Regions from separate parts of the Rahnella selenatireducens genome, predicted to be linked through region 1. Evidence: predicted binding sites of a transcription regulator. Region 1 holds the regulator's gene; the other holds the start of a gene.

Region 1 (3,127 bases):
CGTGAAGGGAAACTCGATTTTGCCGTCGGAACCGCCGGGCCGGGTTTTCCGCTGGAAGATTTGGTGCGTGAGCCGCTGTTTAGCGCGCCGTTTGGCGTGATTGCGCGGCAAGGGCATCCGCTGGCAGGTGCCACCACGCTCGAAGAATTGCAGGGCGCGCGCTGGGTGTTGCCGGAAACGGATATGGGTTATTACCAGCAGATTCAGCTTTCAATGAACGGCTTTAGCGCGCCAGCAGGTGAAACGCCGGTAAGAACGGATTCGGTGGTGTGCGGGCTGAATATGGTATTGCAGTCGGATTATCTGACGATTGTGGCGAAGGCGATGCGCGCGCCGTTCGGCTTGCAGGACAGGCTTTGCCTGCTCAATATCGATACGCTGCCAGAGGCGGAATATTGCGTGCTTTATTCGCAGAAATCGCCGCTGACTTTTGCCGCGCGGCGATTTCTGGATTTACTGCGAAGTCAGTGCCAGTCGTATCGCTGGTGGTGACTTATTCGGCGTTCACTACTTCAAAACTGTGGGTGATCGTCGCGGCTTTGCCCAGCATCAGGGAAACAGAGCAATATTTTTCCGCAGAAAGGCTGACCGCGCGTTCCACAATTTTATCCGTCAGGTCTTTACCGGTGACGATAAAATGCAGGTTGATGTGCGTGAACAGACGCGGCGCTTCTTCACGGCGCTGAGACGTCAGTTTCACTTCGCAGTCACGCACGTCGTTGCGGCCTTTTTGCAAAATAGACACCACATCAATCGCGCTGCAACCACCCGCTGACATCAGCAACATTTCCATCGGGCTTGGGGCTTTGTCGCCCGCATTACCATCCATTGTGATCTGATGGCCCGACGCTGACTCACCTAAAAACGTCAGCCCTTCTACCCATTTTACGCGTGCGTGCATGTGCTCTTCTCCCGGTGGATAAATTCGTCAAATTTTCCCCTCAGACTACCCTTTCACCCAAAAACTGGCAACGTAACCCGATCGCCATCATGCTGAAGCGAGACAACAGAAGACAGCATTGCAAACCTGTGTTACAAACAAAGCCGAAACATACTTTCCAGTAAATTGCGGTGACGGTTTTTGCGGTTTAAGAACAGAACCCACGGTGTTAACAGCAATAATCAGGCTGTTTCACTCCGACATCCGCTTGCAGCATTTCTGGGGAGTTATATGCTGAAAGGGCGCTTTTTAAAGTAAGTGCCGTACAGGGAACTCTGAGCCCTGTGATTTTGGGCAGCGATAACAACAGAGGATAATAGCAAATGGTTCTCGGCAAGCCACAAACAGACCCGACTCTCGAATGGTTCCTGTCTCACTGTCATATACATAAGTATCCTTCTAAAAGTACGCTGATTCACCAGGGTGAAAAAGCCGAAACGCTGTACTACATCGTGAAAGGGTCGGTTGCCGTCCTGATTAAAGATGAAGAAGGCAAAGAAATGATACTGTCATACCTTAACCAAGGTGACTTCATCGGCGAGCTGGGACTCTTCGAAGAAGGGCAGGAACGCAGTGCTTGGGTTCGTGCTAAAACTGCCTGCGAAGTGGCTGAAATTTCTTATAAAAAATTCCGCCAGCTGATTCAGGTAAACCCGGATATTCTGATGCGTCTTTCCGCGCAGATGGCAAACCGTCTGCAAGTGACGTCAGAGAAAGTCGGCAACCTTGCCTTCCTCGACGTAACAGGCCGTATCGCGCAAACTTTGCTTAATCTGGCCAAACAGCCTGATGCAATGACCCATCCGGACGGGATGCAAATCAAGATCACCCGTCAGGAAATCGGCCAAATCGTCGGTTGTTCACGTGAAACAGTCGGACGTATTCTCAAAATGCTGGAAGATCAGAGCCTGATCTCCGCACACGGTAAAACGATTGTCGTTTACGGTACACGTTAATCCCTCAGAAATTGGCGCGACAGTTGACTGTCGCGCCTTTTTTATGGGCTAAGCTTTACCCATGACGCTATGGCGAAGACTGTTCTATCATCCCGAAGTTAACTACGCGCTGCGCCAGACGCTGGTGTTGTGCCTGCCTGTCGGTATTTGCTGGCTGTTTGGCAATCTGCAAATGGGTCTGCTGTTCTCGCTGTGCCCGGCCTGTTGCAACGTCGCCGGTCTCGATACCCCGCACAAACGCTTTTTTAAACGCCTGATCGTCGGCGGTTCGCTGTTTGCCGTCAGCAGTATCCTTTTGCAGGTGATGCTCGAAAACTGGCACATTCCCCTGCCGCTCATCATGTTAACGCTGGCTTTACTGCTCGGCGTCACCGGCGAAATCAGCCCGCTGCACGCACGCCTGTTGCCGGGCGCGCTGGTGGCCACCATCTTCACACTGAGTATGGTCGGCGTGAGGCCGATGTGGCAGGCACCGGCGCTGTTTGCTGCCGGAACCGCCTGGTACGGGCTGTTTAACTGGGCATGGTTCCGTATTTCCGAAGAACAACCTATGCGCGAAACGCTCAGCCAGCTGTATTTGCAGCTGGCGGATTATTTCGAGGCCAAATACAGCCTGCTGACGCAACATATCGACCCCGAAACAGCCCTTCCCCCGTTGCTCAAGCGCCAGCAGCAGGTCATCGATCTGATTGCGTTGCTCTATCAGCAGCTGCATATGTTGCCGCATCATGAACACCACAATAACCACAAGCGGCTGTTCCAGCGTTTTCAGGTTGCACTCGATTTGCAGGAACACATCACGGTCAGCCTGCATCAGCCGGAAGAAGTGCAGAAACTGGTGGAAGAAAGCCACGCAGAAGCGGTGATCCGCCGGAATGCGCAGGTAATTTCCGCTCGTCTGCGCGTGATTGCGGACGATATTCTTTATCACCGATTCTCCGAGCGTTTCACCATGGCGAATGAACTGGCGGCGCTGGAAAAAATTGCGGCGCAGAACCCGCAGAATCCGGTCGGCCAGTTCTGTTATTACCATTTCAGCCGTATCGCACGACTGCTGCGGACGCAGCGCCCGCTGTATCGCCGCGATCTGATGAACTCCCAGCCGCGCCTGCCTTTCTGGCCTGCGGTGAAAAGCTACCTGTCTTTTAAATCCTCGGCCCTGCGCAATGCCGCACGTCTGGGTCTGATTCTGGCGATCGGCAGCAGCCTTGGGTTGTTCTTCAATCTGCCA
Region 2 (3,127 bases), on a different contig from region 1:
CCGTGGCGGCGTTACCGACATCAATTTGCCCGCACGCGATATTAAATGCGCGGCCATCAAGTGCCGTTGATTTGGTCAGACCGGTTATTGCATGCTTGCTGGCGGTGTAAGGCGCGGAATTCGGACGCGGCGACTGCGCCGAAACCGAGCCGTTATTGATAATACGACCGCCCTGCGGAGACTGCTGTTTCATCAGTCTGACCGCCGCCTGCGTACACAAGAATGCGCCGGTCAGATTGGTGTTGATCACCGAAAGCCAGTCTTCCACCGCAAGTTCTTCGATGGGCACCTCTTTCACGTTGTTTCCGGCGTTATTGAACAGTAAATCCAGCCGTCCGTAGGTTTCCTGAATATCGGCAAACAGCGCGGCGACCGACTGCGGGCTGGTCACGTCCAGCTGACGCGCCACCGCTTGTCCCGGTGCAACCTGTGCCACGGCCTGCGCCAGCTTTTCCGTATTACGCCCCGCCAGAATCACCGTAAACCCAATACCCGCCAGCGACTTCGCGGCGCTCAGCCCTATGCCGCTGCCACCGCCGGTGACCAGTGCGATTTTGCTCATAATTTTCTTTCCCATCCCCTAATTCATTCGGGTTGCATCAAGGCGGCAAATGAGTGAATCCCCGGGAGCTTAGATCACTAAGTGACCGGGGTGAACGAACGCAGCCAACGAAGAGGCTGCCTGAAGAATGACGGGGATCAAACTGCGGCCAGCATGCCGCCATCGATAAATAACAGATGCCCGTTAACGAAGTCTGACGCTTTCGATGAAAGATAAACCGCGCCGCCGACCAGCTCTTCCGGGTTACCCCAGCGCGCGGCTGGCGTGCGCTTGCACAACCATTCGGAGAACTCTTTGTTATCGACCAGCGCCTGCGTCATATCGGTTTTGAAATAGCCCGGCGCAATACCGTTCACCTGAATATTGTAGCGTGCCAGTTCAACACACATCCCGCGCGTCAGCATTTTCACGGCACCTTTGGAGGCGGCGTATGGCGTAATGGTGTCGCGGCCCAGCTCGCTTTGCATCGAACCGATATTGATAATCTTGCCGCGCTCGCGCTGGATCATGTAACGCGCAACCGCCTGCGACACCAGGAAAACAGACTTCTGATTCACCGCAATCACGTCGTCCCAGTCTTTTTCCGGGAAATCGGTAAATTTGTGGCGACGCTGGATCCCCGCGTTATTCACCAGCACATCAATCGGGCCGATGACCTTTTCGATATGGTCAATCGCCTGATTCACCGCCTTGCTGTCCGTGACATCAAAGGATACGGCATGTGCGATAAACCCTTCTGCACGCAGCGCCTCAGCGGCCTTCTGGGTTGATTCCTGCTGCGTGCCATTGACGATAATTTCCGCCCCGTGCTGCGCCAGCCCTTTCGCCAGCAGGAAACCCAGACCGCGCGTGGAACCTGTGACCAGAATCTTTTTATTATCCAGGGAGAAGAGATTTGTCATGACGTTGGCCTTATTAAAAAGCTGCTTATGAAAAGTTAGCCCCACTACAACGGTTTACCGGCGGCCAAACTGTGATGCAGATCACTTTGAAGAATGTTAAAAAACCCTGTTACTCCCGATGTGATCGTCATCATTTTGATAACAATCTCCGGCGCTTTCTGTTTCAATAATCAGGTATCTTTTAGGGAAATGATCAGGGAAAACCCGCATGAGAAACCAGCGCGTGACATTACAGGACATCGCCCAACTGGCGGATGTGACCAAGATGACGGTCAGCCGTTTTCTGCGCACGCCGGAAAAAGTCTCTCTGGAAACCCGCGAGCGTATTACCAAAGTCATGGAAGAAGTCGGTTTTCCGCTGGAAGAAGCCCGCGGACCGGCCAAAGCGCCACGCATCGGCATTCTGGTGCCCTCTTTTAACAATCAGATTTTCTCCGATTTGCTGGCCGGTATTGAGTCCGTGACGTCCGCGCAGGGCTACCAGACGCTGGTGGTGAATTACGAATACAGCAAAGACCGCGAAGAAGAGCACATCATCAACCTGCTCGGTTATCAGCTGGCGGGGCTGATCCTCACGGATTCCGTGCACACGCTCAAAGCCGATAAGTATCTGAATGCGGCTGAAATTCCGGTTGCGCAGGTGATGGATCTCGACGATCAGAATGGCCGTATTGCGGTAGGTTTTGATAATCAGCAGGCCGGATATGACATGGCGAATACGCTGCTCGCCAGCGGCAAAGAGCATGTGGTGTATTTCGGTTCGATGTCAGACGCGCGTGACCAGAAACGCTATCAGGGCTACAGCCGGGCAATGACTGAACGCGGGCTGACGCCGGTGCATATCACGCCGAATAAGGTTTCATCAGTGTCTATCGGTGCCGGAATGTTATCGATGGCACGCCAGGTGTATCCGCACACCAATGCAATTTTGTGTACCAACGACGATATTGCCGTCGGTGTGTTACAGGAATGTGTAAAGATAGGCATCCGCGTCCCGCAGGACATGGCGATTTCCGGTTTTCACGGACTGGATATCGGGCTGGCGACCACGCCACTGCTCGCCAGTGTTATCACGCCGCGCTTCGAAATGGGCAAGGTTGTCGCCGAGATATTGCTCAAAAAAATCAAAAACCTGCCAACCATTGAGCGTGTCGATTTGCACTACCGGATTTCCCTCGGCGGCACGATTTAACGTGCCATTTTCTGCAATTTCCCTCCTTTCGTCCTGCACGCCAACTGCGGTGCAGGATCACGTTGCAGGTAACACCTTTTCTTAACATAATTCAACGTGACTCCTGTCACGAAATACTTTCCTCAAAATGCTTTTATTAGGTCATCGCCGGATACAAGCACACAGAGGAAAGACGATGAATAATAAAATTCCTAAGGCCCGCTGGTTACGTGTAATAGCCCCAATACTTATCGCCTGTATTATTTCTTTCATGGACAGGGTCAATATTAGTTTTGCCATGCCCGGCGGAATGGATGCCGAATTAGGCATCACTGCATCAATGGCCGGTCTGGCTGCCGGTATCTTCTTCATCGGTTATCTGTTTTTACAAGTGCCCGGCGGAAGCCTGGCGGTACACGGCAGCGGCCGTAAATTCATCGCCTGCTCGCTGATTGCGTGGGCGGTGATTTCCATTCTGACCGGCTTTATCAC

What was found. Region 1 encodes CRP, which controls carbon source genes, mostly activating them, when cyclic AMP is high. Its sites were predicted from a motif close to ATGTGANNNNNNTCACAT; they were not measured.
Region 2: the regulator CRP is predicted to act here: its motif matches at 1,534-1,551, upstream of idnO (gluconate 5-dehydrogenase).

The regions. Positions count from the first base shown of each region.
Region 1 covers NZ_JBKEZJ010000006.1:327,132-330,258, reverse strand. Annotated here, with positions in the region: gene ACLBVC_RS12900 (LysR substrate-binding domain-containing protein) at 1-492, shown strand, start outside; gene ACLBVC_RS12895 (OsmC family protein) at 494-901, opposite strand; gene crp (cAMP-activated global transcriptional regulator CRP) at 1,264-1,896, shown strand; gene ACLBVC_RS12885 (YccS/YhfK family putative transporter) at 1,958-3,127, shown strand, end outside.
Region 2 covers NZ_JBKEZJ010000003.1:277,072-280,198, reverse strand. Annotated here, with positions in the region: gene ACLBVC_RS07010 (SDR family oxidoreductase) at 1-562, opposite strand, end outside; gene idnO (gluconate 5-dehydrogenase) at 700-1,464, opposite strand; gene ACLBVC_RS07000 (LacI family DNA-binding transcriptional regulator) at 1,673-2,656, shown strand; gene ACLBVC_RS06995 (MFS transporter) at 2,832-3,127, shown strand, end outside.